Regions from separate parts of the Fictibacillus iocasae genome, predicted to be linked through region 2. Evidence: riboswitches for the same ligand, from Rfam matches in the RefSeq annotation. Region 2 holds a riboswitch; each other region holds the start of a gene.

Region 1 (10,587 bases), on a different contig from region 2:
GACCGAACATAAACATTGTGTCCACACTCCCGCCTGTTCCATGTGCTTTATCGTATGCACATGCCTAGGTTTCGTGTACAGAATGAAAGAGAGCCTCCATGAGGAGACTCTCTTATCCTTTAGCTATTCAGCTCTTCAACAAGCAGCGACAGCTCTTCCCATCGCTCCATCGTTGCTTCAAGCTCAGCTTCTATCTTCTTTTGTTCACCGAACAGCTCGTTGATTTTTCCGATATCGCTTCCAGCGGCGATGATCGCCTGCTCCAGCTCCGTTTTCCGTTCTTCAAGCGCCATGATGCGGTCTTCAATCGTGTCCCATTCCTGCTGGTCTTTGTAAGAAAGCTTCTTCTTTTTCTCTTTTTTAGGCGCGCTGTCTTCAGCCGCTGCACGCTGTGCCTGAAGGTGTGCAGCAGCACTCGCCTCACGCTCACGTTTTTCTTCCATATACTCGCTGTACGCTCCTTGAAAGCGGCGAATCGTTCCATCACCCTCGAACGCCAGCAGCTTATCGACGACTCTGTCCAAGAAATAACGGTCATGTGATACGGTCACTACAACACCAGGGAAATGATCTAGATAATCCTCCAAGATGGCCAATGTCTGAATATCAAGGTCATTTGTCGGCTCATCTAAGAATAGTACGTTCGGCTCGCCCATCAATACGCGCAGCAAATATAAACGGCGCCGCTCTCCGCCTGACAGCTTGCGGATGTACGTGTATTGAGCAGAACGAGGAAATAAGAAGCGCTCGAGCATCTGTTCTGCTGTAATCGGAGTGCCATCAACCGTATAGATGACAGAAGCGACCTCTTTAATATAGTCAATCATGCGCAGTGAACCGTCCATCTCGTCATGGTCCTGCGTATAATAGCCGATCTTGACCGTTTCCCCGATCTCCACCTCGCCGCTGTCCGGCTGTACTCTTCCCGCGATGATGTTGAGCAGCGTCGTTTTGCCGCTGCCGTTCAGTCCTACGATGCCAAGGCGCTCGCCTGGCACCATGAGGTAGTCCAGATTGTTAACAAGCATCTTGCCGCCAAGGGACTTTGTGACACCCTTCAGTTCTATGACCTTTTTGCCAAGGCGCTGCGACCCGATCGCAAATTCAATGCTTCCCTGCTTTTGCGGACCCTTAACCTCTTGAAGCTCCTCTGCGCGCTGTATGCGCGCTTTCTGCTTGGTGGTGCGTGCTTTGGCGCCCCTTTGCAGCCATGCCAGCTCGCGGCGCAGCAGGTTCTGGCGCTTGTCCTCACTCGCTGCCTCACGCTCTTCGCGATCGGCCTTCTTCTCTAAATACGTTTCATAATTGCCTTCATAGGCAAATAAACGGCCATGATCGAGCTCGAAGATTTGGTTCGTCACCCGGTTCAAGAAATAACGGTCGTGCGTGACCATGATCAGCGCGCCTTTGTATTGCGACAGAAATTGCTCGAGCCATTCAATGGTCGCGTTGTCCAAATGGTTCGTCGGCTCATCAAGAATGAGCAGGTTCGCCGGCTGAATAAGTGCCTTTGCGATCGCCACCCTTTTTTTCTGTCCGCCCGAGAGATGCTTCACTTTTTGAGAAAAGTCATTCAAACCGAGCTTTGTGAGCACCGTCTTAGCGACTGTGTTGGCTTCCCACGCTTCATTTTCATCCATCTTCTGCTGTGTTTTCATAAGGCGTGACAGCTTCTTTTCATCTGTCGGATCTTTCTCCATTTCGAGCAGCGCTCTCTCGTACTCGCGCATCGTCTGCATGATTACGGAGTCGCCGTAATAGATCTGCTCTAGCACGCTCAAGCTTTCTTCCAGCTCTGGCTGCTGCGGAACGTATTCCACATGAAAGGAATTAGCGTGCGTCAGTTTGCCGTTCTCGATCGATTCAATCCCGACCAGCACCTTCAGCAGCGTTGATTTCCCCGTCCCATTCGTTCCAATCAACCCGATTCTCTGATTCTCTGAAATGGAGAATGAAATGCCATCAAATAATACTTTTTCGCCATATGTTTTTGTTAAGTTTTCTGCTAATAAAATGCTCATTGGTTAACCGCCTTGTTTAGTATGCTGACTATATTGTATAGCAACAGCGGTCATATTGAAAATCTCTATTGCGAAGAGGCGAGAAGACTTCCCGCACGATACCTGCTGCCAGGATGATCATCCGGCAGTGTGCTGCTATCATGGCTGAACAGCTTTTGCCGGAGTGGCCCTTCTTTATATTCTTTTTTGTACAATCCCCGATCCTGCAAAATGGGAATGACCAATTCGATAAACACCTCAAGACAGGACGGTGTCACAAGATGGTTGAGATTATACCCATCCACTCCCGATTCTTCAAAGTGCTGCTGTATTTGATCCGCCACGGCTACAGGGCTGCCTACGATCACCGCGTTCCGGTCAATATGCTCGAGCCGTTCCAGCGCTTCTTTTATGGACAGCTTTTTCGATGCGTCCTTCGTAAGTGATGCTGCTTTATAATGGCCATGCTCCGTTTTCTTGAACTCGAAGCTCTGGCTTGGATCCTGCTTCGCATACTCATCCAAGTCATATCCACTCGCACCGCCGAACTGTGCTTTCGCCGCGTCCGCGCTCCACAGCTTGTTGTATTCCTCGTATTTTGCTTCGGCTTCTTCAGATGTTTCTGCCACAATTACGGTAAGAAAGCAGAACACCTTAATATGAGCAGGGTTCCGGCCATACTCTTGGGCTTTGCGGCGAATATCATTCGCATAAAATCTGATTCTCTCGGCAGTCGGTCCGCCGACAAACACGCATTCTGCATGCTGGGCAGCAAACGCCCGGCCTTTCTCTGATGTTCCCGCTTGATAAATAACCGGCGTGCGCTGCGGCGACGGCTCGCTTAAGTGCGGTCCTTCCACACTGAAATGCTCTCCTGAATGATTAATTTCATGCACTTTCGTTGAATCTACTAATATCCCTTTTTCTTTGTCTTCCACTACCGCTCCGTCTTCCCAGCTCGCCTGCCACAGCTTGTAAGAGACTTCGAGAAACTCATGGGCGATCTCATAGCGCTTGTCGTGCTTCACCATGTCTTTTAAACCGAAATTGCGTGCTGCATTTGGCAGATAGGAGGTGACCACGTTCCATGCGATTCTTCCGTCTGTTAAGTGATCAAGGGTAGAAAAGCGCCTCGCGTTGCCAAACGGCTGTTCATACGTGGTGCTCACGGTCATCGCGAAAGACAGGTGCTTCGTCACACTTGCCATGACCGGTATGACAAACGCGCCGTCATTCACCGGAATTTGGAGGCCATCTTTTATGGATGGTATTTTGCTTTGCTTGTATGTGTCATACACACCGAGTACGTCTGCAAAAAAGACAGCGTCGAACTTTCCTTTTTCAAGAAGCTTGGCCATCTTGACCCAATAAGCTAAATCTTTATATCCTCTGTGCCTTTTAGATTCTGAATGCTTCCATAACCCGTGTGAGTTGTGCATTGCACTCGTCATTTCAAACGCGTTTAATACGATCTGCTTTGCCATTTTACGCCTCCATCATTTTGTGATTATGGCCCATACAAAAAGCCTCTTCCTACAAAATAAGAAGAGGCGTGAAATGACATGTTGCAGAAGCTGCTCTTCTTATCTTTCAAGCTTGACGCTTGCTGGAATTGGCACAGTGCTTTTGCAAGCCTGCTGCCGAGGTTTCATAGGGCCAGTCCCTCTACCTCTCTGGATAAGAAATGAAACTATTAAACTTTGTTCATTAAGTTACAGGTAAGTGATGCATATGTCAACCTAAATATTCGAAAATTCTGTTATATCATCTGTTAAATGCCTCATTATTAGTAAGAGAGCTTTTATAATGTGGTGGTTTATGGGTATACAAGCATTAGAATATAATGATGGGGGTTAGTGGCTATGGGTATCCGAAAGTATATTTTTCGCAAGTTTGAGAAGCCGACTGGACTGGTCGGCAAGCTGACAGGACGTTATATGGCGTTCGAAAATAGACGCCTGAATAAATGGACGACTTCCCTACTAAACATTCAGGATGGAGAATCCATCGTTGAAATTGGCTATGGCCCTGGAAAGGGGATTGAGTATATTTGCCGCAAATTCCCTACTTGCCATGTAACCGGCTATGATATTTCGGCTGATATGAAAAAGCACGCTGAATCGCGAAATGAGCAGTTTGTAAAAGAAGGTCGCGTGGTGCTTTACGATTTTGCTGTGGCTCTCGCAAACGAGAATTCAGGCACATATGATAAGGCTTATTCTGTCAATTCTATTTTCATCTGGAAAGATCCAGTGGGCGACTTACAAACCGTGAAGAACTGGTTGAAGGACGGCGGAAGCATCGCGATCACGCTCCAGCCACATGAAAAGGGTGCAGACGATGTGACCGCTGAAGAAAACGGTAAATTGATTTCGTTATATTTAAAACAGGCTGGGTTCAAAAGCATTACGGTTCATACAAAAGAGATGAAACCTGTTAACGCCGTTACAGTAACAGCACTTAAATAACAGAAAATTCAATTTATTATGTTTGACAAATTATGATGCGGGTATATTAACCCTGCAACACTATTAAGCCATGAGGAGGAGTTGCAAGATGAGGAACACATTGTGTACCGAAAAAGGCAATGATCCAAGAGATGGACCAAGTAGTGAGCGAATGTATCATTTTGTACCAATCTAGCATTGAGCAAGTGGACCGATTTAGCAGTGAGTAATCAAGGATAACAGCACATCAAAAGAAAGAAGAGCCGGATTGTTTCCTGGCTCTTCTTTCTTCAATTCTTGCGGTTGTTATGGTCTTTCCCATGATCTTCTAAAAAACTGTTCGGTTTGCGCGTTTTCCGTCTCGCCTTTTGTACGATAAAGATAATGATCAATATACCAAGTAACAGGCTTATATTAAAGAAACCGCCAAGGAATAAAAAGAAATCCCGGAGTGCATCCCACATTATTCATCACCTCTACTACCATTCTTACCCTATCTGCGCATGCAATACTCATGTTTTTTCTTCCAGCAGCGGGGAATAGTATAGAAAAAAGAAAGAAGGTGGCCGCCTTGGCTGAGAACCGGAAAAAGCCGATGAAAAACAATCCGATGGATCATCCTGAACAATATCGGACAGAGAAAGAAAGCTTGTTTGATAAGTTTGAATCAGAACAGAATGTCGATCCGATTCCGATGGAGGATCTAAAAGAAGAAAAGCGTGAAGAAAAGGACAAAACAGGGACGAAGCATACCTCTTCCAGCGAGAAAAAATACAACCCATAAGCTCTATAAGCCAGAGGAGCAGCTCCTCTGGCTTATATTAGCTATAAACTAATTCCTTTTCTGCTATGGGTTCTTTTTTGCGGCTTTCGGCTGCGGGCAAGCGTATCAAAACAACGGTACCCTCGCCTTCCTTGCTCTCATATTGAACAGATCCACCCATCGACTCAATGATTCTAAGCGAGACCATTGTTCCCAGTCCGGTTCCCTTTTCTTTAGTCGTATAAAACAAGGTACCAATTCTCCCTAGCTGCTCGGCTGTCATACCTTTGCCTGTATCCTTAATGACAATGAACGCGTGCTCTTCATCTGCATCAAGCTGGATCGAAACGTACCCACCCTGCTCATTGGCTTCAATAGCATTTTTCACCATATTGACAAGAGCTTGTTTAAGCTGGCTTTTATCCGTGTATAAGACAGGATTCTTCTTAAATGCTTCCTCAACGACAACGCCGTTCTTTAAAGCTAAAGGATTAAGAAGCAAGACTAAGTCATGAAGAAACTCAACAGCATGAAACGTTTCCATTTTACGAAATTCCGGCTTAGCGAAGTTTAGATAATCGCTGATAATCGATTCAGCTCGGCCCAGCTCACTTAAGACGAGCGGTATGTATTGTTTGCTGCTGTTTGTGCTGTCTCTTTCCATTAATTGAAGAAACCCTTTGACAACGGTAAGCGGGTTACGGACCTCATGTGCAATGGATGCCGCAAGTTCACCGATCATATTCAGCTTTTCCGCTCGCTGAATTTCCGCTTTCATAAACGACCGTTCGATAACGGATTCGTTCAGCACCGCAGCAAAACCGAGACCCAAAACCTGAATAAAGCCGAAAATCATGACATAGGTGGCAAGCTGCTCCCACGGTACACCCAAGATCATGCCTTCCACGTTCAATACCGAGAAAAGAATGCCGAGCTGTACCGCCACTGGCCATAACCCGATAATAATCGCGAGCTTCCAGCGCTTATCAGGAGCAAAATTCATGAATTTTTTTGTGAGAAGAAATGGAACAGCTGCTGCAAGAGTACACGCTACATAACCGAACATAAGGGTATCTCCCCCCACGTACGTTCTTGTACAGATAAGTGCGATAAATACGATAAACCCTGCTTTTGGACCACCGTAAAGCATAGCCAGTACTAGCGGAACGTAACGGAGATCCCAATATAGTCCATGATCATAATATCCAAATAAAAGACAGAGCGATGAGGCTGCCCCATTAAGAACACCGCACAAATACGGAGAACCCGACCATCGGCTTTTTTCAAGCAGCACACTGTAGAATAGTACGGGTGCAAGAATAATCAGCACATGAAGCAGCAATTTTTCAGCAATCATTCTATGTACCTCATTTCCATAATCATCTAAATGAGGTATACGACAAAAAGTCCCAATTACCTTTAAGTTCACACATTTTTTTACAATTTATTGTATGTAAAAAGCCTTAGCAGCTGCCAAGGCTTTTTCTATTACGATACTTTATTTTCTTTACCTTTTGATTCCTGATAGCCATCTTCCCAGTACTCTGCGTTCTTAATGCCAAGTTTGGTTGAGTTAAACACAGGGTCCAGGCCTTGTTTCTTCTGTTCCTCATAATCCTTCAGAACTGCCAGGGCAGGTTTGGCCAGGATCAATATCGCGATCAAATTCAGCCAAACCATGATGCCGAGCCCAATATCCCCCATCGCCCATGCAAGCTCGGTCGTTTTCACAGCACCGTAGTAAGTGGCACCAAGAATAACGAGCTTCAAGACAAACATGGCAGCCTTCGGATTTCTGCCTCGTGCCAAATAGGCGATATTCGTTTCAGCCATATAATAATATGCCATAATGGTCGTGAATGCGAAGAAGAACAAGGCGACAGCTGTAAACCCTGCGCCAAAGCCAGGAAGCACTGTTTCTATGGCCGCCTGAGTGTATCCAGCACCTTCTGGTACACCCGGAAGCTTTTCAACAATATAGGATGTCTTATCAGCGTTTTCATAAACGTTGTAGGAGCCTGTAAACAAGATCATGAACGCTGTTGCCGAGCAGACAAGCAGTGTATCCACATAAACAGAGAATGCTTGTACGAGTCCCTGTTTAGCCGGGTGGGATACTTCCGCTGCTGCAGCAGGATGCGGTCCTGTACCTTGTCCGGCTTCGTTGGAATACACGCCTCGCTTGACGCCCCATGAGATGGCCGCGCCAAGAATACCGCCAAATGCGGCGTCAGCACCGAACGCACTACGTAAAATAAGTGAGAATACGGCCGGAAGCTCTGTAATGTTCGCTGCGACGATAACCAAGGAGACGAGAATGTATCCAATCGCCATGAACGGAACAACGTACTGCGCGACAACGGCGATGCGCTTCACTCCGCCAAAGATGATGCCAGCCAGCAGCACCATTAAGACAACGCCTGTAATCTTTGGATCCACATTAAACGCGTTATCAAGACCGACTGCGATGGAGTTGGATTGAATGCCTGGCATGAGCAATGCCATCGCAACGATAGAAGCTACTGCGAAGATCACGCCATACCATCTCCAGCCAATGCCTTTTTCAATATAATAAGCTGGCCCGCCGCGATACTGTCCATCCTGCTTCACTTTGTACACTTGAGCAAGCGCTGATTCAATGAATGCGCTCGCTGCCCCGATGAAGGCAATCATCCACATCCAGAAAACAGCACCCGGGCCACCCATGGCGATAGCCGTTGCCGTACCCGCTATGTTACCTGTTCCGACACGGCCAGATAAGGCCATAGCCAGCGCCTGAAACGAGGATACTCCTGCATCCGAGCTTTTACCTTGAAACATAAGCTTGATCATATCTTTGAAATGTCTGACCTGGAGAAAACGAGTAAGAATTGAAAATAAAAGTCCAACGCCTAAACAAAAATAAATCATAGGCTGACTCCACAAAATGGCGACAGCTCCATCCACAAAACCTTTCAACATCTCTTCCATTAAGCCACCTCTTTTTTTCTGAAAATTATACTTATTATGAATTATAGTGCAAAAAGAGATGACTGACAATTCGGCAAATCATGACATTTATTTCGGCTACCCTGTTTCTTCTTTGTTCTGATTTTGATACAGACTGTGATAGAACCCCTGATGAGCAATCAGCTCCTCATGCGTTCCCTTTTCAATAACCTCTCCTTCTTGAAGAACCACAATCTGATCCGCACGCTGTATCGTATTCAGCCGATGTGCGATCACGAAGCTCGTTCTCCCTTTAAACAGCCTCTGTAATGCTTCCTGAATTTTCAGCTCTGTAATCGTATCAATGCTGCTCGTCGCTTCGTCCAAGAGCAGGATTGCTGGATCAGCGACCATCGCTCTGGCAATGGACAAAAGCTGGCGCTGACCTTGAGATATGCCGCTGCCTTCTGGTTTTAATAAGGTGTCATATTGATTGGGCAGCTTCATAATAAAAGAGTGGGCGTTAGCCATATGTGCTGCTTTCTCCACTTCTTCATCACTCGCGTCTAGCCTGCCATAGCGGATATTCTCCCTAATTGTACCTTGAAACAAATAAGAATCTTGCAGGACGAACGCCATATGTGACCGCAGGCTCTCCCTTTTAATAGAAATGGACGCCATTCCATCGAACAAGATGCTTCCTTGTTCAGGATCATAAAATCGTGACAGCAGATTAAACAAAGTTGTCTTTCCAGCACCAGTTGGACCGACAAGCGCTGTCATCTGTCCTTGTTGAGCCACAAAGCTGATCGATGAGACCGTATCCCCATTGTGTCCTTCATATGAAAAAGAGACATCTTGAAATTCTACATTTCCGGTTAGTTGGGCAACAGCTACAGCGTTATGTTCATCGTTTTCTTCTTTTTCTTCGTCCAGAATTTCAAACACTCTTTCTGCTCCTGCAACTGCGGACAGCAGGGTATTGAACTGGTTGGCAAGCTCATTGAGCGGACGAGTGAACTGGCGGGAGTACTCGGCAAAAATGACGATAACCCCAATGGTAATCATTCCTTTAAACGCAAGATAGCCTCCGATTCCAGCAATGATGGCGAAGCTCAGGTTGTTGAGCATATTCATCAGCTTCGGAATAAAGCCGGCGTAGGACTGCGACCAATAGCCAGACTGCCTAAGGTTCTCGTTCTTCTCCAAAAACTCTGCCGTGACTCGTTTTTCCTGTGAAAATGATTTAACGATGCGCTGGCCGGATATAATTTCCTCAATATAGCCGTTCAGCACACCCGTGTTTTTTTGCTGCTTTTTATAGAGCGGACCCGTTCTTGCCGTAATCCATTTCATACCAGCAAAAAGCATGGGAACAATAATAAGTGTCAGTGCGGTCAAGAGCGGACTCAGCCAGAGCATGACACCAACCGTTCCTGCCAGAGTCAGAACACTGGACACGATCTGAATGAACGAGCTGTTCAAGGTCGAGCTCACGTTGTCTATGTCATTCGTGATCCGGCTCATCAGCTCCCCATGCTGCCGTTTCTCAAAATACGAGATTGGCAGGTGATGAAAGGTGCGGAACAGCTGTGAACGCATCGTATAAACCGTATGCTGCGCGATGCCGATCATCCAGTAGTTCTGCAGGAAGATGCCGATAGATTGCAAGGCATATACCGCAATGAACGCAGCAAGCAAAAGTCCAAGCCCCCGCAGCTTCCCAGGCACAATATACGTATCAATCGCAAGCCCAATCAAATAAGGACCAAGCAGCCCAAGCGCTGAACTGACAAGAATCATGATAAAAACGAGAGACAGCTGTCCTCTTTTTTCAGCAAGGTAGCTCCAAATACGTTTGGCTGTCGCACCCCAATTTTCCGGCTTCACTTTCTTCTTTCCAAGATTATGAGGATGTCCTGCCATATACTGCGGCCTCCTCTCCGTTTTGAGAAGTAACGATCTGCTGGTAAAGCACGGAGCTGTCCAGCAGCTCTTCGTGTGTTCCCACTGCTGTCATCTGGCCATCTTCAAGCAGCAAAATGCGATCCGCTCTCATCGCTGTGCTGATCTTTTGGGTGATGATGAACGTCGTACACTGATACGCTTCAAGCGCCTCCAGCAGCCGGGCTTCTGTCGCTAAATCAAGAGCACTCGTGCTGTCATCGAGCAATAGAATGCGAGGCTTACGGACGAGCGCACGGGCGATGGACAGCCGCTGCTTTTGCCCTCCTGACAGATTCACACCCTTTTGCCCCACTTTCGTATCATATTGATCTGGCAGCTTCATAACCGTCTCATGAATCTGGGCATCTTTAGCTGCTGTAATGATCTCATCCATTGAGGCATTTTCTTTTCCCCATTTAATATTGTCTTTCACGGCACCTGTAAATAACAGCGATTCCTGCGGCACATAGCCAATCTGGCTTCGCAGCTGCTCAAGCGTCAT
Region 2 (10,587 bases):
TCATAGACTTGCTGGCTTTCACTGACCGTTTTACAGATGATGGCAATATTTTGATACCCATTACGCTCATAAACACCTGCTTTTCCGATGATATCCTCATGAAGTTGATCCTTGCTGTAGACACGTGTTACACAAGGCAGTGTGCCATCCCGATTAAAAGGTATGATTCCCTCACCATCTTTTAGAAGATGTTTGGTGAACTCTACAATTGGCTTGGTTGAACGATAGCTTCTCGATAACCTTACCCGTTCAATCTTACGAGAATCAAATAGCTGGCTCAAATGATCAAACGCGTTCTCGGGCGAATGAACATAGATGGATTGGTTTAAGTCACCAAGCACCGTCCATCTCGCGCGCGGAAAAATCCGCTTAATGAATGCGAACTGAAACGGTGAATAGTCCTGCGCCTCATCGATGAACACATGCTTCACCATTGTGTTCGTCTGAAAGCCTTCTATTCGTTCTTTTAAGAATAAAAAAGGCGTCGCATCCGCATAAGACAGCTTGTTTTCTGCGAGATCCGCTTTTGAATGATGTGCGATGTTATGCCATTCATCGCCCATTTCGTGCGGCACTTTCTCCAGCAGATTGCGATATAATGCTTTCACGTTCACATAACGAAGCTGCTGAATTTTATTTCTCAGCGGCTTAATCGCTTTTCGGACGATTACGGCGGAAAGCTCTTCTTCCTCACGATTCAAATCGTTGAACGTGTCTTTGGAATACTGTTTCTTCTTGCGCAGTTTATGATACAGCTTCGTATACACGCTTTCATCCAAATAATGAAGCTGTTCTTTCACCCATTCTTCTTTCCGTTCTTTTTTCTCAAACTCCCGGACTGCTTTTTGTATCCATTCGGTAACCAGCTTCAGGCGGTTTGGTATGGACATGTTCTCATCAAACGAATAAAAGTAATGAGTGATTTCTTCTGCAGATACGATAGGCCGCCCTCGGAAGTGAATGCCGCGAAACACCATGTCGCTTTTCTTTAACGATTCTAAGTACTGTTCGATGCTCTCTAAAAAAGAAAGAGACGCCTTGTACCGGACCCCGGCTAGTTCGTTTTCATATCCATCGTTGTTTTGAGTGGAGAGCATATGCTCCATCTGCTGAAGCGGCGTTTCAATGTCAAAGTCGCTGCCCAAATGGTGCTCGATATAGGCTTGAAACGTTGTCTGTGCCATGTTCTCTTCACCAAGCTCTGGCAGCACATTTGCCACGTACGTATTAAACATCGCATTTGGCGAAAAAAGAAGGATTTCACTCGCATTCAAGGATTCACGGTATTTATACAGCAAATACGCCACTCGCTGCAGTGCGGCTGATGTCTTGCCGCAGCCGGCAGCTCCTTGTACAATCATTAATTCACCGCTTGTTTTGCGGATAATTTCGTTCTGTTCCTTCTGAATGGTCGCGACGATGCTTTTCATCTGGGCGTTCGCTTCGTTTCCGAGGACCTCCTGCAGCAGTTCGTCTCCGATCGTCACCCCTGTATCAAACATGCTTTTAATTTTTCCGCCGCGAATAATATACTGCCGCTTCAGCTTCATCTCGCCTTCTACTTCTCCGCCAGGTGCCGTATACGATGCCGTCCCAAGACCGTGGTCGTAATACAGGCTCGAGATCGGCGCGCGCCAATCATAGATTAGAAAGTCATTTGTTTCTTCATCATAAAAAGAAGCGATGCCTAAGTAGATGTTGTCAGCAGCTGTTTCGTTTTCTTCTTTAAAATCAATTCTACCGAAGTAAGGAGAATTTTTGAGTTTTTCGTACGTTTTCATTTGCTGTGAGGCACCCTGATGACTTCGCTCAATCTCGGATAATAGCTCCGCCTGCTGACGGATGCTTGCTGCCGTCTCAGCCGCTTCCGCAGCATCCTCAAAGTTAACCGTTACGTCTTCCCAAAAATTTTTCCGTATCTCAACGACCTCTCCCTTCTTGCCTCCAAGCAATTGATCGATGGTGTTCATTTTTTTATTAATTTTAGAGGAAAGATGATCGACTCGCTGCTGTTCGTCCAGCCATTCCTTTTCCCATGTATCCATATTCGCTCTCATCCCCCATTCTTAACGTTCCAAGTATGAAGAATCATTGTAAGGTATTTACCTCCACTTTCAAAACAAAATACTCTGGATAAATAAAGAAACTTGGCTGAAGCCAAGTCTGTAAGTCAGCCTAAGTTGACTTTATACTTTATTCTTATACTGTTTGACTAGGTTATAAATCATCACAGATAAAGTGACAAAAAAGAGATTCTATAGAAGTCTCTCCTGTCGTAACGTATTGACGATAGTCGAGTGCTTTCCTTTTTCATCAGTCAATGAACTCTCTTCATTTTACCGCAGCGCACAGTCTAATATTCCTTGATAAACAACGTGCCAGTTTCGATAATATAGGGAAACTTCTGTAGGGTCGATTAATTTGCGCTGAACAGATTCGTGTTTACCCTCAAATGGAAGCCATTCTTTGATATCCATTTTATAGAACACTTGATAGCCTATTTTAGGATATCGGCTGTTTTCTGTCCAAGCTGGGTTTTCACTATGATCAACCGTTATGTATCCCAATAATTCACAATCACCTGCTACATAGCCTTCTTCTAAAGCCTCCCGTTTAAAGCAATCAACTGGACGCTCTCCAGGTTCCATATGTCCGCCAGGAAAATCCCAGCCTCTATCACATAAATTCACTAATAAAAGCTTATTCTCTTTAACACAAAAGCCATGGGCACTTGTTATGAAATCATTGGCAGGGAGAAGACTCGTTTCTTCCCAAGTCAATTTCACTCTTGATTCTCCCCAATTCACAAAGGCCGTTGTCAATAAATTCACACTCCCGTATCGGCGGTTTCCATCTCTCTCATTATATACGGAAAGGTTTTTTTTGGAAATATTCTATTTGGACAGCAATGAAAAAAACCTGGCGTTTGCCAGGTTTTCAGGTTAATTTGGGTTTAAAAATGTAGTAGTGTATTCCGGTTTCTTCGCCTCATCCTTTATTGGCGGTTTCGCGATCATTGCGGCAGTCTGAATCGGCAAGACGACTTCTGGCTTTTTCGATAGAGGCTCATTATGAATGCTCGTATGCATAACCATCCCTCCTTACCAGTTTTATAGTGACTATACCCTGGTCCTGTTAGCGCGAAACTTATTATTTTAAAAAAGTTTTCATCACCTTGGTAATCGTAGTCGAAATACCGTTTTCCCTTGCACGCTGCTGTGCAGAACTAATTGTCCGCCTATTGCTGAAGCGAGCAGTTTGCTGAAGGGAAGCCCAAGACCAAGTCCTCGCACCTTGTATTTCTTTTCATTCCCTCGGTAAAAACGCTCAAAAATCATGTCCTGTTCTTCTTCTGGAATGCCGCAGCCATAATCAGTAACTTCTATGGTAAACTGTTTATCAATTACAGCAAGCCTCACCGTGATATCGGTGTTCTGATCACTCGCATGCTTAGCATTGTTTAGGAGATTGACGATAATCTGCTGCAAGCGGAGTGAATCGGTTCTTATACTAGCAGAAGCATTGATCTCTGAGACTAGTGAGATTTTTACGCGGTGAACAAGCTCCCATTGGTGAACAATTTCTTTCAGCAGGTGTAATACATTATGCTGCTCTAGCTTGACAGGTACAGCGTTGGCTGTGAAAGAATTAAAGTCCAGAAGATCCTCGACCATCTTTTCCATTTTTTCTGTCTCTGCTAAGGAAGCGGCTATAAATTCGTCCATCTCTTTTCCTTCCACGACGCCGTCCCTTATGGCCTGCAGCAGGCCGCTGACAGCGGTGACAGGCGTCTTCAGCTCGTGGGTGACTCCTGCAAGAAGCTCAGCACGCAATGATTCGAGCTGCTGCAGCTTTTCCGCCATGTCTCGGAATCCTTGAACGAGTTCATACACTTCTCTCTCTTTCACATCTTCCGGAAGAGAAAAGCTGTAGTTTCCATCACGAATACGTGAAGCCGCGTTAGCGACCTTCTGTATTGGCAGAGAGATCTTGCGTGAAAAATAATAGATGGCAATCCATCCTAATAATGCCAGTGAACATAGCATGACTGCCAGAAGACGAAATTCTTGGTTAACCCTCGTTAGTTCTTCTTTAGACTGTGTGATTAGAACATATCCTATTTTGTTGCCTAGATCTGTAACAATTGGTGTTTTCACCATGAACACGTCTGCATCATCAGACTTTATCTCCTGCACCGACTCTTTATTTTTCAAGATATAAGATGGAAGCCTTCCTTGCCGCTTAAACTCGTGCCTACGCTTATTGGAAAAGAGGACCTCTCCCTCATTATTCACGACGAAAATGGCAGGTGGTTTATCTAGCTCACCTAGAAACCTCTCGCGGTCTTTTATAAGACCGGGCAATCCCCCGCGCCGCTCATAGCGGCCTTCCTGTTGGCTCACGGCAGATAAGGCAATATCCTCAGCCATAAATTTAAACAGCTCCAGCCGGTTCTCAATGGCAGCATGGCGAATCCATAATGCAGCAATCGTCCCAATAACAATAAGACCGATGCAAAGGATGGCAAAATAGCGAGTAGTCCAGAACCTTAAGAGTGTCGTTCGGCTGTTATTTCTTAACATGGAATTGATACCCCACTCCCCGGAATGTTTTAATCTCACCATCTTCTGCCGGCCAATTCTCCAGCAATTTTCGAATGCGTTTAATGGATAGATCCACCGCCCGGTCACTTCCAAAGTAATCGAGACCCCACACTTGCTGTATTAAAACGTCGCGTGTAAACGTACGGTTCGGATGCTTTGCCAAATAGAGAAGTAATGACAGATCCCGTGGGGTCATTTCAATCGAGATGCCGTTGAGGTAAACTTCATGTGAACGCCAGTCAATCAGCAGCCTGCCGAATTTTGCCTTCTCCTCTTCCATCCGTCTTGACTGCTCTGTGCGCCGCAGCACTGCATGAACTCTTGCCACTACTTCTTCACCGATGAATGGTTTGGCGATGTAGTCGTCCGCACCTCCGTTCAAACCTGCGAGCCTGGAAGACACATCACTGAGTGCAGTGAGCATGATAACTGGGCATGTGCTGTGTTCTCTAATTCTTTTGAGCACTCGCCATCCGTCTAGCTCGGGCATCATCACATCAAGAATTGCGAGGGAGGGTTCTGACTGGTGAAAACAGCTAATCGCGCTTTGCCCGTCAAACGCTTGTACCACCCGATAACCTGCATTTTGCAAATAAGCTTTTAGTACAGCACTGATTGATACTTCGTCTTCTGCAACCAATATGGTTTTCATCCGAGCTCACTCCTTACCGTTCATTGTAAAATAAAAACCCCGATATCGATACCGGGGTTCATCGTTTTGCACGTTTAATTAGATTCCAGCTTCTGAAAATGCTCCTTCGTCACTGAGGGTTTCGCCAGCAGGCCCGCCTCTGAGTTTATGATCATTGTTTCCGTACTTTTCAAACCCTTTCATATGAAAGAAATTCCGATTCTTCTCTTGAAAAAGGTCAAGCTTTTCCAGTTCATCTGGGTGTTTGACAGCCATTTCACGCACAATCTCTTCTAATGTTTTGTTTTTGGCTGTTATATCCAGTTTATCAGCTAAACTAAGGATCTGCTTTCGGCGAATTTCTTGAACAATTTCGTGCGTTTCTTTATTCGATGAAGAGATGCCGAGTTCCTTTGCTTTTTTTGAGATCTTTGCTTCGCGGACCTCTTTAGCAAGCACTCTTATTTCTTTTCCTTCTGTTTTAATGTTCAGCTTCTTGGCTTCACTTTTCATTGTGGCAGTCCTTACATCTTCCGCTAATTGGCGGAAATTTTTGTCATCAATGCTCACACCAAGCTTTTGAGCTTCCTTTTTCAATTCGGCTTGTATAATTTCTCTCGATATTTCTCGGAAGCTTTTTCCATCAATCGTGACGTTATTTTCTTTTGCCCGCTTCTTCAGTTCCGTTTCTCGAACCTCTCGAGAAATTTCTTCTGTTTCTTTACCTGAAGTACTGATACCTAGCATCTTTGCTTTTGCTTTAATGATGGCTGGATCCAATTTATAACCATGCCCGCTATGGTGATGCCGTTTTTTATTGAAGTGTTCAGCTGCATTTTCTCTAATGTCTTTTTTTGAATTATCATGGTCCGTTGCCGCAAGTACCGGCACCGCTCCAATTAAACCGAGTGAAAGCATGCCCGCTGCGACATATGTTGATTTTTTTGATTTAAACATCTTTCATTCCTCCTGTTATATGGTGAATTTTACAGGCAATAGTTCGTCCCGCATTAATAATGTATCCCACCAATATGTCAGGTCGATGTCAGAAGAAAAATTAAGTATATTAAAAACAAAAAAATCGGGGTCCGGTACCAATGAAGAAAATCGGCGTGATTGCCCCTTTTCTTTGTGATGGTACCGGACCCCGAAATAATTCTTGTTAGATTCGCTTGCTCACTCTTTTTTGATAGAGTTTGCGTTTGGTTTTGTGGTTAGCAGCTTGTGAAGCGGCATCTGCCATGACCTTCTTTAAATAAGGACTCAGTTCAACGTCCTCTGTCATAACTTTTCTTTGCCAAGAAAGGTGATCTTTATCCAATGTTCTATCTCCTTATTTGCTGACTGGCAAGACGGACCCTTTGTATTCTTTGTTGATGAATTCGGCAATATCTTCAGACTGCAGCACTTTTACAAGTGTTTTGATTCCCTCCTTCTTCTCATCTCCTTTGTTGACTGTGATGATGTTTGCGAACGGTGAATCCGGTCCTTCTAAAGCAATAGAATCTTTCTTTGGATTTAGACCAGCGTCAATAGCATAGTTCGTGTTAATGACGACCGCGTCGCCTTCTTTGTATTCAAATGCTTTTGTAAGAAGGCCTGGTTCGATGTCTGCTTTGAATTTCAGGTTCTTTGGGTTATCTGTGATGTCGCTAAGCTGCGCTTCATATCCTTTGCCTTCTTTTAGTTTGATTCCCCCTTCTTTTTCGAAGATAGATAGGATGCGCCCATGTTCCGCTACTGAGTTGCTAAGAATAACCAGCGCTCCATCCGGAAGCTCCTTCAATGACTTATATTTGTGGGAGTACACACCCATTGGTTCAATATGTACAGGGCCAGCATCTACAAAGTCATATTCTTCATTTTCCTTTAACTGCTGATTTAAATAAGGAATATGCTGAAAATAGTTGGCGTCAATTTCTTTTTCGTGAAGCGCCTTGTTCGGTAGGATGTAGTCTTGGAAAGTAACAATTTTCAAATCAATGCCCTTATCCTTTAGCAATGGTTTTGCTTCTTCTAAAATTTCTGCATGCGGTACGTTGGATGCTCCTACAGTAAGTTTGGTTGTTTTTTCTGATCCACTTGTTGCATCAGAACAAGCTGTCAATCCTAGTGCAAGTGCCCCTATTGCCAAACCTTTTAATATCTTTTTCATTTTTATTGCCCCCTAAATTCTCTTTAATGGTTTTTCTGACAAACCTTTAGCTCTGAAGTGACTTCGGGCTGAACCTTTTTCACTCCGGAATTTTGCACCCTCCTGTACTTTTGACAATTACTCTTTAAGAGGCGGAAAACATGACAAAAACCCTCTGTCTTTACATTAAGAGACAGAGGGTTTCAGTAGACATCCGATTATCCTCTCATCTCTCAGCTTTTGCTGTTAGATTTAGCACCGTTTTCATGGCTGGCTATTCAGCATGAATGGTTGCCGGGCTTCATAGGGCTAATTCCCTCCGCCTGCTCTTAATAAGAGTGTATTCCTATCAAATTACTTTGTATTATGGATGATACTGTTAATAATGTCAATCATTATTTATGAAGTTTTTTTAGCCATGCGTTCTTCGCTACTTGTTCTGTATCGCATCCACTTTTTCGTTCTATTGATTAGCTGATCAAAATGAGGTCCTGTTGAAAAAGTATGGCACGCACCTTGAATCAGCGTCTTTTCGGCTTTTTCTTTTAAAGAATAAACGTAATGCTTGGCATACTCTGATGTAATTACCTTGTCCCCTGTTCCGTGAATAATCAGTGCATGGCCGTTAAATCTCGCTATTTTTTCGATAGGGTTAAAACGCTTCAGCGACTCTAAAAATTTCGGTGTCAGAGTGTAACCTAAATGATCAATACAGCGGCTTTTTTCGATTTCGTCACATTCTGCCGGTCCAACGATAGCTGAAATGTCATCATACGGTCTTCCTACTGCAGACCATAAAACCAGATTCTTTACTCTATGATCTTTTGCTGCAGTAATAGCAGCTACCGCACCACCCAGGCTGTGTCCAATCAAAGTGACTTGATTACGGTCTACACCCGGCAGTTCCGTTCCAAAGGTGATTACCGTTTGAGTTTGTTCAATTAGGTCATCAAATGAGTTCTCGCCATACTGACCCTCGCTCTCACCACAACCTGCATAATCAAATCGCACAACAATGTTACCTTCTCTCTCAAGCTGCACAGCTGATTTAACAAATAATCGGTCTACACCAATACGGCTGCTCGTAAATCCGTGACAAATAATAATTAAAGGAAATATCCCCTTTGGATGTGTGTTGTACGCGGCCGGGAAATGCAATGATGCTCTCAGTTTCAGTCCACGCCAATGTATACACTTTGCGATATCCATCACTCATTCTCCTTTTTCATTAAAAAAATGCCCGCTCTCATGAGAGAAAGCGGGCATCTGGTAGATCGTCCGAGTTCCTCTCATCTTTCAGCTTTTCGCTGTTAGATTTAGCACCGTTTCCACGCTGGTCATTCAGCATGAATGGTTGCCGGGCTTCATTGGGCTAATTCCCTCCGCCTGCTCTTAATAAGAGATTGTGTTCAATTAAATTAAGTATATGGTAATGAATTGAAGTTGGTGTGTCAAGTGTCCAATGCAGTGAAGGGGTCCGGTACGTTTCTTTAAGCTGCGGCGTATTTGCTGCGCTGCAGCTTAAAGAAACGTACCGGACCCTACTAATAAAGCCGCTCGGAATATCCTCGAGCGGCTGCTAGCTGTTTACTTCACTTTTACGTCTTTTACTTTATCAAGCTTGATTTGAACGATGACTGGATCATGGTCACTCGCACGTCCGTGCTCTTCCATGAATTGAGAGTTAATGTGGACGATATCCACTTTCGTCTTTTTCGCCATGTTGTTTGTCACAAGGATGTGGTCAAGCACTTGCGCGTTTCCTTGATAAGAATACGTGAAGCGTTCTTTAAATGGCACTTCGTCAATCATGTTTGTTAACTCGCTGCCTTTGAGAATATCAAATGTTTTTGAAAATTCGAAGTCGTTAAAGTCTCCAAGCAGAACAACTTTCGCGTTTGGATCGTCCGCTTTTACTTCTTTTACAAAGTTATTGACGATACCGGCAATTTGATGGCGCTGTTCTTCACTTTTTAGGTATGGAGGCTGGTTCTTTCCGAACAGCGGCTGATCTCCGCCTTTTGAGTTAAAGTGGTTTGCTACAACAACGACAGTCTCGCCGTTAAACTCGAACTGTGCCGCAAGCGGCTTACGGCTGCTTGCAAATGCAGCATTAGTCGGATCAATACGTCCTGGGTTTGCTGTCAGCTTGCCATTCTTGAATGTTACAGCCTGAGTCGCCGTCCCTTTCACACCTTCTGCAAGCTTCACACGCTCTGGATTGTAGATGTAACCGACACGGATGTTCCCGCCTGGCTGTCCGCCGTCTTTATTGTTTTCTGGAGCAACATCTGTGTAAACATAGTTTGGTCCGCCTTGTGCTGCTATTTCAGCGATCAAGCGATCCGCACTTTCTTTTGCATCAGTGTTTCCATTATTTAATGCACCGTTTCCGTCCTGCATTTCTACCAGTCCAACGATATCAGGAGATTTTAAGTTTGTAACAATCGATCCTGCGATGCGTGTTACTTTTTCATCACTCGTCCCATTTTCATCTGCAGAGAAGTTCTCTACATTAAAGCTCGCGATCGTCAGTTCTTTATGTTTTTCATGGAAATCAGATGTTTCACGTTCCGTTGTTCCCTCAACAAATTGCGGAAGGTCATCACGATTTGTCAGTACTTTAAAGTTTCCATATCCGTAGCTTACGACCCCAGTAATAGAGCCTACAAAATAGTCTCCTGTTTTAGCAACAAAAGAATAATCATTCATATCAATAAATAGTCGCTCTGGATTAAAGTCGTTAGCCGTAATATTCAGTCCGCCAGCTTCGTTGATTTCTTTATTTTTATGAATATCAGGCACCACGACGATCTCGCCATTTTTTTGCGGCGCGATGACAGAAGGGTTGTCCACTTTCACTAACATGCCTTCTAAGCTTTCGTAAAAATCAATGCCGTCTTGCTGCGGATCGAAAAGACCAAAGTTATCATTGTCGATGATTTCAGTCGGCTGCTGACGTCCGCCTTCGCCGATTGTTACCGCTTCAGGAAGAGCATTGCCTGAAGAATTAAGTTTAATAAGTGTATTTGTTGCGTTGATTTCTGTAACAGCAAGATCTGTTTTCATTTTGTCGCTGTAACCTTCAAGTACCCATTCTTTTACTTGACCGGCCACTGTGACGATGTCACCTTTTGCTACGCCGTGACCTTTCTTATATACAAGAATTCCTTCAGAAGTTTTTTCATTTTCATCTGGTTGTGTGTCTTGAAGATAGA
Region 3 (10,587 bases), on a different contig from region 2:
GAACCGCCTTTTTTAACGGAGAAATGAACCAGTTCCAATTAGAAAGGCTGCAGCTGGAGAACTATTTGCGCCATGCTCTGGAAAAGAATGAAATGATGCTCTATTACCAGCCTCAATATTGTTTGAAAGAGAGTTCCATTTCGGGGTTTGAGGCGCTGATCCGTTGGAATCATCCTGTGTTAGGCATCATTTCTCCTAGAGATTTTATTCCTCTTGCAGAAGAGATGGGCATCATAAGTGACATCGGACGCTTCGTAATGCTGGAGGCATGCAAGCAGTTGAAAATTTGGCATGAAGAGGGGAACCAACGGCTTTCTGTTTCCGTTAATGTATCAGGAAGACAGCTACAAAGCCTTGATTTTATTTTTGAAGTCAAAGAAATATTAGAGAGCACAGGGATCGATCCGACATTTCTGCATCTAGAACTGACAGAGACGATTATGATCGAGAACGTACAGCATAGCTTGAACATCATGAAAGAGCTAAAGGCTCTTGGCATCAAATTATCTATTGATGATTTTGGTACAGGGTATAGTGCACTCAGCTATATTAAGGATTTGCCTATTGATATTCTGAAAATCGACCAGACGTTCATTCAGAACCTTTTGAATGATGGCTATAACAAAACGGATATTGCCATCGTGAAGGCGATTATTACAATGTGCCAGGTATTAATGGTTGATGTTGTAGCTGAAGGTGTTGAAACGGCGGAGCAGATGGCTTTGTTAAAACAGTTTGGGTGTCAGCACATACAAGGATATTATATAAGCAAACCCGTCGATCGTGAGGCAGCAAGAAAGTTGCTTCAAAAAAGATGAGGCTAGTCAAAAAAAACGGACAAGAAGCATATCGCTCTTGCCCGTTTTATTTATTGTCGGTCCTCGATGGCCGCTTGTGTTTCTTTTAAGTGCTTCATATATTCCTTCGCCCGGTGAAGACTCTTCTTCTCTTCTTCAGTAGTACCATCTCCTGCCTTATGAAGCATGTCCTCCGCAGTAAGCATCATATTTTTAGCATTCTGATAGGCAGATGAGGAAGAATTGGCTTGTGCTTCTATTATTGCAGCATCTGCCTGGCGCACCGACAATAGTGCTTCATGAATCATGTTCTCATTCACGTGAACCGCTCCTTTTTACGTCAGTTTTTGCACATGAGAGGGCAATTATGCACGGTTCTTATTGAACAAAAATCAGAATAAACTTAGACATGCATCTGGATTGTCCACTTTTGAACGGGAGGTTATTTATGCTTGTCTTCTTCAAATACATTTTGCTCGGAATATCTTTGGCTGCCCCGATCGGCCCTGTGAACGCTGCACAGATGGACAGAGGAATTAAACATGGTTTCTTCAACGCCTGGATGATTGGACTTGGTGCGACATTTGCGGACGGGCTGTATATGCTGCTTGTGTACCTAGGGCTTGTACAATATATTAATACGCCGTTTATCAAAGCGTTTCTTTGGTTATTTGGGTGCTTTATTCTTTTATATACAGGAATTGAAAGTTTGAACATGAAGCAAAATGATATGAAAAAGCAGACATCCTACACGGAAAAAGGAGGAAGGAGCTTCACTGCTGGCTTTCTCATGTCACTTACGAACCCTCTCACCATTTTGTTTTGGATCGGCATATACGGCTCTATTCTTGCTGAAACGGCTTCACGCTATAGCATGGAAAAGCTGCTTCTTTACAGCGGAGCCATTTTCATCGGAATATTGTTTTGGGATTTCACGATGGCGGTCGTGTCCAGCAGCTTCCGTAAATTTCTTGACGATAGAATATTGGTCGCAATCTCGAGAATATCCGGGTTATGTCTGGTTGCTTTTGGTCTTTACTTTGGTTATGAAGCGTATTTATTTCTTTTTTAGGAAACCGAACTCTCGTTTTTCCAAACACGTTTCATTTTTAACAACACGAGCACAATGACACATAAAAAGCCTAAGCTGACAAAAAATCCTGTGCGGCTTGTTTTCTCCAAGCACGTGCCGCTGATTGCTGCGAAAATGAGCAAAAACCCGGCGATGTTTTTTCCTTTTTCAAAAAGTGTTAATTCAATCAATTTATAAGAAGACAAAAGGATAAATGCCCAGTTATAAAGAAGCATCAGACCAGCACCGGTTGTTAAATATTCATATACCTTGCCGGGCATGGCCAAAGATAGAATGATCGAGAAGCTGATTCCGCCTATGGTAACGAGAAGTGACGGCCAAGGTATGTTCTTGATTTTCTTTCCTTTTTCAAAAATTTCGGGAGCGTTTCCTCCTTCTGCTAACGTGACAAGCAGGGAAGTAACAGCAAATAATGAAGCAGTCATCGTTGAGAAACCAGCAATAAGCAATGCTCCGTTAAAAATATGAGGAAAAAAAGGAAGATCAAAGTTTTGCAGCGCCAATACAAAAGGGCTTTCTTTGTCATTGAACACCGTCCAAGAAACCATTGTAACAGCAAGGCCGATCGAAACGGTGTAAATGATAGCCAGAACAAGGAGCATGATGCGACCGGCTTTGAGAGAATCCTCTTTATCTTTTAGCTTAATCGCCATAAGTCCCATAATTTCAATGCCTCCAAAAGCATAAAAGGCAAACAGCAAGGAACTCCACCAGCCAGAAAACCCATTGACAAAAAAGTCAGGAACCGAACTTGGAATTTTGGGTTTGAATCCATCTCCGTGGAGAACACCGGAGAAGGCGAGGATGGCGATGATGATGAACATAAAAATGGCTGCAACCTTGATAATGGCCAATATGTTTTCAACCCGTTCAAATCCTTTTGTGCCAATCACTATGACAGCAAGCCCGCACAGTGCGTAACCTGCAGCGAATATCCAAAGCGGAACGTGCGGAAACCAAAATTGAGAAAAGATGGATAGTGCCGTTAATTGGCTGCCGACAATCAGTGTTTCTGATGTCCAATAAACCCATCCGCAGCTGAATCCTGCCCAACGGCCGTACGCTTTTTCAGAGTATGCACAAAACGAGCCCTTTTGCGGATCGGCAGAAGACATTTTTGCAAGCGCGCTGTAAACAATATATGTACATACTGCTGCTAGCAGATACGACAAAAGTACAGAAGGGCCGGTCGTTTTAATCGCGATGCCAGATCCTAAAAAATAGCCCGTTCCAATAATGCAGCCTACCCCAATGAGAGAGAGCTGCCACCATTTTAATTCGCCTTTCGGTGCAGTTGTGCTGCAGCCGCCTTTCTTCATTACAATCCCACCTTTCCCATTCTTCTATAGGATTGAATAGTGAGAGGGAAGATATTCAGCCAGTTATTTACTTTTACAGAAAATGAGAAAAAGCATCCGTTTGGATGCTTTTCTGTATTAAACCTTATTGAGTAACAGAGAAGTGTTGAAGTGTACTTTTATATCGAAAAACTGTTTATAGAAATCTAAGAAGTGGTTAATCTCCGTTACAGGCGCATGCTTATCCAGAGGGGTGAGCCCTTCCGTCGCAAGCGCCTTTGGAAGGTCTCACCTCCTCACTCCCACTCGCAGGATAAGGAAGGCGGCGCAGCAAGACATCAAACGCAAGAAAATGTGAGTTTCACTTTCGAGGAGTCGGCGCATTTCACTGCGATCAACTTATCAATGAAGGATTCAAAGTTGATTAAGATATTACGGTTAGTCGTACCTGCTTTTGTAATCATCTTAAATTAAATAGAAACCAAAATACGCTAATTCTTTTTGGCGTAGTACATGAACGCGAGGGCGCCGATTAGGATGGATCCTTTGACGATGTCTTGAGCATAGTAAGGGACGTTCAGCATAGTGAGTCCGTTTAAGAGGACTCCGATGAGCACGGCGCCGAAGAAGGTGCCGATGACGTTTGGTTTGTTGGCTCCAAAGACAGAGAAGCCGATAAATGCGGCTGCTACACCATCCATTAAAAGCGGAGCGCCTGCTGATACTTGTCCAGTTCCGATTCTTGATGCAAGCACGATGCCTGCAAGCGAAGCGAATAAGGAGGAAAGCAGGTAAGCATACATTTTATACCGATTGACAGGCACGCCAGAGAGGCGGGCTGCCTCGAAGTTTCCGCCTGTCACGTAAAGAAGGCGGCCAGGGCGTGTATAATTCAAGAAAATATGAACGATCACGACGGCAGCGATCATGATGATGACCGGCATGGGAATAGACAGTACCTCACCTTGACCGATGAACAAAAAGGATGGAAGAAAAACACCAGGTGCTGTTCCGCCATCAGCAAGCGGCATGTTGTTGTAAATGGAAAATCCTTTTGTAAACGTTAAATGCAGCCCATTGACGATATACATAACAGCAAGAGTAGCAAGCATATCAGGCAGCCTGACTTTTACGGCCAAGAATGAATTGAGCAAACCAACACAAAGTCCGACAGCTATCGGAACAAGGATAGCGATGAGTGTTTCCTGTCTGTAAAGGACGAGAACTGCAGCACTTGTGACGGTCGCAAGGCTTGCTGTTGAACCGACAGACAGATCAAAACCTCCTACGATGAGAGAGATGGTAACGCCGATCGCAAGCAGTGTAATGATAGAAATGCTTCGCAAAATATCGGCGAAGTTTTTATAAGAAAGAAACTGGTCGTTTAAAATGCTGAAGACGATAACCGTCAGCACGATAACGATAAGCGTACCGTATTTGAATAAAAACGGATAAAGTTTACTTGCCAGGTGCTGGCGGTTTAGTGCGGGTTGCTGCTGATCATGAAGTATGGGCTGTGACATGTTGACCTCCTGTTGCGGCATGCATGATATGCTCGTATGTCGCTTCTTCTCTTGAAAATTGGGCAGTGATTTCACCGTTATACATGACGAGGATCTTGTCGGCAACGGCAAACAGCTCATTCAATTCACTCGTAAAATACAAAATGCCCTTTCCCTGAGAAGCCAGCGTTTGAATGAGAGAAAAAACATCTTCTTTTGCGCGGATGTCGATTCCTTTCGTTGGTTCATCAAAAATAAAAATATCCCCTCCGTGCATCAGCCACTTTCCGATCGCCGCTTTTTGCTGATTTCCTCCGCTTAAAAGGCCGGCAGTCACAGCTGGGCTTTCCGCTTTAATTCCGAGTTTTTGAATCCACTCTGCAGCCGCGTTATCAATAGTAGAAGAAGAGAGAAAACCTTTTGACGTATATTTTGCCAGAGATGGCAGCGCAAGATTGTCACTGAGTGAAAAGGAAGTGAGAATACCTTCTTTTCTTCTTTCTTCAGGAATGAATGCCAATCCGTTTAATACCGCATCTTGAGGAGAAGACCATGTTTTGTCCTTTCCTCTAATCGTCAGCGGACTAGGCGATAGATCTGCACCGAATAACGCTCTTGCCGTTTCCGTTTTTCCAGCACCGACAAGGCCTGCGATGCCGATCACCTCACCTTCTTGAAGCGTAAAGGAAATAGTCTTGCCTGATTTCGGGATATAGAATGATCGGGCATCTAGCAGAACGTTTTTTGTACGGTGTGAAGTGAATTCTTTTTCTTTTTCTAACAGCGAGCCGATCATGTGATGCACGATTTCATCAGCAGTTGTCTGTTTCGTCTCAGCTGAAAACACATCGAGTCCGTCTTTTAATACGGTGACTCTGTCTGTTGTGCTGAAAATTTCAGGAAGGCGATGTGAGATAAAAACAAAGCCTATCCCTTTCTTTTTCAGGTTTTGTATAACCGAAAACAGCCTCTCCGTTTCCTTTTCACTAAGTGCTGCTGTCGGTTCATCAAGGATGATAAATGTGGCATTTTTTGATAAAGCACGTGCAAGCAGGATAAGCTGCTTCTCAGCGATGGTGCAATCTGATAAAAGCTTATCCTCACTTATGTTGAGCCCGACAAGTGCAAGGTTTTCTCTAGCTTTTTTTCGGGTACTTTTCCAGTTTATAAAGGAAGGACCTGATAACAGGTCCTCCATCGTCACGTTCTCGGTTACGCTTAAAGAGGGGATAAGAGCGGTATCTGGTTCTTGTACAACCATTTCAATACCATGTTTCATCGCCTCCCGGGGCGATGAGATAGAAACTTCCTGTCCGTTGATCGTGATATATCCGCTGTCTTTTGAATAGTCGCCAGAGAGAATTTTCATTAAAGTACTTTTTCCTGCACCGTTTGCACCTAATAAAGCGTGAATTTCACCTGCATGAAGTGAGAAGCTGACACCCTTTAACACCGTCTGGCGGCCGAACGACTTGCGGATATCTTTTAATATCAGTGCGTTCATTTTTTCTGTTCCTTGCTCAATGTTTCCATCCAAGCGGAAATAGCGGCGTCTGACTTGCCCCAGCCCTCAACGTACTTGCCGATATCGTTCATGCTCACTTTTTGTTCAGGAAGAGCGCTCTTTTGCACAAGATGAGGCTGAACACTGTATATTTGCGGTGTTTCCTCACCGGCAACCTTTTGATATAAGAAACGAACTTGCAGTTTGGCTACATCAGCAGGGTCTGTTGCAGCAGTAGCTGTCCACGGACTGTTCTTTTCTTGAATAAGCTGAAGATCTTCATCGCTCAAATCGATGCCGTATACTTTGATCTCATCTCTGCCGGCCTGTTTAATCGCCCTGGCAGCTCCTTTTGCGAATTCATCCCACGGTGCAAACACAGCATCGATGTCGCCTTTGTTCGGGTATTTCTGAAGCAGCGCTTCCATCTGGGATTGTGTATCAAGAGCTGTATTTTGGCTGGCATTTCCGAAGCGTGCGACTTCCTTTATGTTCGGATAGCGCTTTTTGAACGCTTCATAGATGACGTTTCGGCGTTCCATCGGTGTGAATCCGCCGACCCATACATACACGATTTCACCTTTTCCGTTTAAGTCTTGTGCGAGGGTGCGCAGCGAGTTCCACGCAAGACTGTAATCGTCCTGGTCGATCACGGTTACACCAGGAATGTTCAAGTCGCTGTCAAAAGCGACGACCGGAATTCCAGCTTCGACGGCTTTTTTGACGCTTGGCGCGAGTGCATCGGCACGTCCGTGGTCAAGCAGGATGCCGTCAACTTTTTGACTGACCGCATTTTCCACATAAGACGCCATTTTGGATAAATCATTATCCGCATTATAAATCTGGACATCCCCGCCAAATTCGTTTACTTGTTCTTTTAAGCCTTGCGCATATTGAGAGGAGAACGTTCCGATCGATAGCTGAACGATCGCAGCGATCTTCAGAGGTTTTTTAACAGCATCAGGTATTTCTTTTGACGTTTCTGATCCTGCAGCAGCGTTTGCCGGCTGTGATGGTTTTTCTTGTTTATTCTGTGTAGCTGGCGGTTTGCTTACCGCATCTTGTTCACTTGAACAGCCGGCAAGAAGAAGGCTGAAGGCAAGCAGTGCTGATGCTGCGGGTTTCCATTGTTTCATGATGATTGATCCTCCTGAAATAGCTTAGGCAGCTTATTTTTATAATCTCCTGTTACAATGCCTTTTTCGGTGACGATTGCTGAAATGTATTGAGCGGGTGTAACGTCAAACGCAGGATTAAATACTTTAATCCCTTCAGGTGCGATTCGTTTGCCAGCTAAATGTGTGACTTCCTTTGCAGGACGTTCCTCGATCGGGATGTCATCGCCTGACTTTGTTTCGAGGTCGACCGTTGATAGAGGAGAGGCAACGTAAAAGGGGATGCCAAGCGCTTTTGCCTGAAGTGCCAGCCCGAATGTTCCAATCTTATTTGCTGTATCACCGTTAGCGGCGACACGGTCGCAGCCGACGATCACAGCAGCGATGTTTTTTGTTTTCAGAGTGTGAGCAGCCATGTTATCGGTGATAAGGGTCACATCGATTCCATTTGCTTGAAGCTCCCAGGCTGTCAATCTGGAGCCTTGCAGCACCGGGCGCGTCTCGTTTGCATATACCGAAAGATTCCATCCTTTTTCTTTGGCAATATAAAAGGGAGCAAGTGCTGTTCCATAACGGGCGGTCGCTATGCCTCCTGCATTGCAGATCGTCATGAGCGCGTCGCCGTTCTTTAAAAGAGAGAGGGCATGCTCGCCGATTTTGCGGCACGTTTCTTCATCTTCTTTTTGAATTAAAAGAGCTTCTAATTCAATCAGAGACACAGCTTGCGCGACGCTTTCTGCTTTTGCCGCCGCTTCTGTGATACGGCGTATCGCCCAAAACAGATTGACAGCAGTCGGACGGGAAGTGGCAAGATAGTCATGCTGTTTCTGCAAAGCAGCAAGAAACGCAGGCAAATCCTCGCCTTTATACTGCTTAGTCCAAATTACGAGGCCGAATGCAGCGGCGATTCCAATTGCCGGTGCACCACGCACGTTAAGTTTAGAAATCGCATCCCAAACGTGTTCAATTTTTGTAACGTTTAAGTAAACCGTATGTTCGGGAAGCTGCTGCTGGTCCAATATAAGCAAATGGTCGCCTCTGTACCGGACTGATGAAATTTCGGTTTGTGTAAAACTCATGATTTATGCTCCTCTTATGATGGATGTGAATTGCTCGATAGACGAAATGGATTTTCTAGACTTGATCAACGATGTGCCAAGATGCAGCGCTTTCTTTTTGAGGAAGAGCTGTACATCCTCGCACGGGATGCTGTCTAAGTCAGCAACGTGCGCAAGTCCGATTGTACGGCGGATGATCTCACATCCTGCAAACCCAACACTGTCAATGAAGGTTTTTTCCAGAACATTTTGTAACACACCCGGAGTACGAGCGAAAACTTCTTTGCTCTCCTCATGAACAAGTCTTGTAAACTCGTTTTGAAAAACAGTCCATGTCTCTTGAATGACAGTCAATAACGTTTCCTGAGTCTCTTTGCGGTTGAACGGTTCTGAAGAATGGTGATGCTGAGATAAATAATTTAAAGCGATATTGGCAAAAAATTGGCCAAGGTCAAAACCTATCGGACCGTAAAAAGCGAACTCAGGATCAATGACTTTTGTTGATTTTTCCGTGACGAAAATACTGCCTGTGTGAAGGTCTCCGTGAAGCAGCACTTCCGCTTGAGTAAGGAACTGATACTTCAATGTTGCCGCTTCTTTTTTCAGCAGTTCATCATTCCAAATTTTTTCAACATCAGGTTTTAATGCAGAGGAAAACTCGTTTGTGTCGTGATCGAAGAAAGGATCTGTAAAGACGAGATCTTCCGTGATTTTACAGAGCTCTGGATTGCTGAAGTGCTGCACGAGCTTTTTCTTCTCGAACGGATGCAAATAAAAATCACTTGTATAAAAAGCTGTTCTTGCCGTGAACTGTCCAATGTGAGCTGCTAGTTTGCTGAAAGCAGTGCCTTCTATCAAGCTCTTTCTTAAAATAGAGTGATCTGACAAATCTTCCATTATCGTGACAGCGAGAGTGCTGTCACTGTAGAGTACTTTTGGTACTAGATCTGGAACATATTTTGCCGCAAGGATGAGTGCTTCGCTTTCGATTCTCGCTCTATCCAATGTCAGCGGCCAGCTTTCACCAACCACTTTCGCGTAAGGCAGAGCTTGCTTCACAATAATAGATTCAGTGCTGCTTTGAACCCGAAAGACGAGGTTCAAGTTGCCATCGCCTATTTCAGAAACAGCAAGATCATGGCCGTCTATTAATTTCAGCTTTCTTACTAAAGCAGCCGCATCTTCGTTAGTCAGCGGCTTATATGTGTTCTCTGTGAGTACTGTCATTGTTATTCCCCCTAAAAACCTTTTGTGATTATTAATGATTCTCGTTAAATTTACAAACATGACCAAAATAAAAGAGCCTCTTTCATAAGAAAGAGGCTCGGAATATTTGTTTCCGTGCCTCTTATCTCGCAAACGGATTGTTTGCTGGAATTAGCACCGTGCCATGCGCAAGCTTTACTTGCGGCCCCATGTGAATGGAGCCCCATTTTACAATGGTATTACGGTCGGTTGCTGGGCTTCATCGGGCCAATTCCCTCCACCTGCTCTTGATAAGAGACGTGCTATTTGATTACTTGTCACACTAGACTGACAATTCATAATTGTTATACTAAAACATGTAATAACAATTTGTCAACAAAAGTTTAATACAAATTTTCTCGTCGGTCTTCAAAAATAGGAATACGAGATCTTACCTCATCTGAGAGAGCAGGATCGATGTCGGCTGACAGCAAGGTTTCGTCATGAGAGCCTGCTTCTGCCACAATTTCACCCCAAGGATCGATAATGAGAGATTGTCCGGCAAACGTATTAGCAGGGTCTTTTCCTATACGGTTGCATGCAACAATGTAGCATTGGTTTTCAATGGCACGCGCCGTCAGCAAAGTGCGCCAGTGTTTGTCACGCTGAATTGGCCATTGAGCGGGAACAAACACAATCTTTGCGCCTTCAAGCACAATTTTTCTAACCCACTCCGGAAACCTTATATCGTAGCAGATCAATCCTGCGCACTGAACATCATCTATTGCAAAATGTGCGGTTTCACTTCCTGCAGTAATAAACTTTTCTTCGTTCATGAGCCGGATTAAATGTGCTTTGCTGTATTGTCCGTTCAAGGTACCATCACGGTCAAACACAAGCATGGTGTTGGAAACTTTCCCGTCTTTTTCATAAGCGATGGAACCTCCAACGATGTGGACGTGATGCTTTTTAGCAAGACCGCTTAAAAAAGAAATCGCGTTACGGCCTTCTGTATCTGCAATCTCTCCAAGTCTT

Evidence for each region. A riboswitch is a leader RNA that binds a small molecule or an ion and turns the genes downstream of it on or off. The one in region 2 is predicted to bind S-adenosylmethionine.
Region 1: it holds a riboswitch for S-adenosylmethionine, as region 2 does, so the genes downstream of both, ACFQPF_RS18005 (LLM class flavin-dependent oxidoreductase) here and ACFQPF_RS01140 (alpha/beta hydrolase) in region 2, are expected to answer to the same signal.
Region 3: it holds a riboswitch for S-adenosylmethionine, as region 2 does, so the genes downstream of both, mtnK (S-methyl-5-thioribose kinase) here and ACFQPF_RS01140 (alpha/beta hydrolase) in region 2, are expected to answer to the same signal.

Annotation. Positions count from the first base shown of each region.
Region 1 is NZ_JBHTCP010000052.1:131,353-141,939, reverse strand. Features, by position in the region: gene ACFQPF_RS18015 (ferritin-like domain-containing protein) at 1-10, opposite strand, end outside; gene ACFQPF_RS18010 (ABC-F family ATP-binding cassette domain-containing protein) at 120-2,021, opposite strand; gene ACFQPF_RS18005 (LLM class flavin-dependent oxidoreductase) at 2,087-3,484, opposite strand; SAM riboswitch class I at 3,581-3,684, opposite strand; gene ACFQPF_RS18000 (class I SAM-dependent methyltransferase) at 3,863-4,468, shown strand; gene ACFQPF_RS17995 (hypothetical protein) at 5,043-5,231, shown strand; gene ACFQPF_RS17990 (ATP-binding protein) at 5,269-6,567, opposite strand; gene ACFQPF_RS17985 (alanine/glycine:cation symporter family protein) at 6,699-8,171, opposite strand; gene ACFQPF_RS17980 (ABC transporter ATP-binding protein) at 8,277-10,064, opposite strand; gene ACFQPF_RS17975 (ABC transporter ATP-binding protein) at 10,045-10,587, opposite strand, start outside.
Region 2 is NZ_JBHTCP010000002.1:242,171-252,757, reverse strand. Features, by position in the region: gene helD (RNA polymerase recycling motor HelD) at 1-2,045, opposite strand, end outside; gene ACFQPF_RS01175 (NUDIX hydrolase) at 2,337-2,822, opposite strand; gene ACFQPF_RS01170 (hypothetical protein) at 2,943-3,089, opposite strand; gene ACFQPF_RS01165 (sensor histidine kinase) at 3,171-4,583, opposite strand; gene ACFQPF_RS01160 (response regulator transcription factor) at 4,570-5,256, opposite strand; gene ACFQPF_RS01155 (hypothetical protein) at 5,335-6,192, opposite strand; gene ACFQPF_RS01150 (hypothetical protein) at 6,398-6,556, opposite strand; gene ACFQPF_RS01145 (MetQ/NlpA family ABC transporter substrate-binding protein) at 6,569-7,390, opposite strand; SAM riboswitch class I at 7,593-7,708, opposite strand; gene ACFQPF_RS01140 (alpha/beta hydrolase) at 7,769-8,578, opposite strand; SAM riboswitch class I at 8,656-8,771, opposite strand; gene ACFQPF_RS01135 (DUF6359 domain-containing protein) at 8,957-10,587, opposite strand, start outside.
Region 3 is NZ_JBHTCP010000014.1:69,211-79,797, forward strand. Features, by position in the region: gene ACFQPF_RS08630 (putative bifunctional diguanylate cyclase/phosphodiesterase) at 1-818, shown strand, start outside; gene ACFQPF_RS08635 (hypothetical protein) at 869-1,117, opposite strand; gene ACFQPF_RS08640 (LysE family transporter) at 1,246-1,869, shown strand; gene ACFQPF_RS08645 (amino acid permease) at 1,866-3,209, opposite strand; gene ACFQPF_RS08650 (ABC transporter permease) at 3,680-4,711, opposite strand; gene ACFQPF_RS08655 (sugar ABC transporter ATP-binding protein) at 4,689-6,194, opposite strand; gene ACFQPF_RS08660 (sugar ABC transporter substrate-binding protein) at 6,191-7,330, opposite strand; gene mtnA (S-methyl-5-thioribose-1-phosphate isomerase) at 7,327-8,388, opposite strand; gene mtnK (S-methyl-5-thioribose kinase) at 8,392-9,594, opposite strand; SAM riboswitch class I at 9,713-9,870, opposite strand; gene ACFQPF_RS08675 (carbon-nitrogen family hydrolase) at 9,957-10,587, opposite strand, start outside.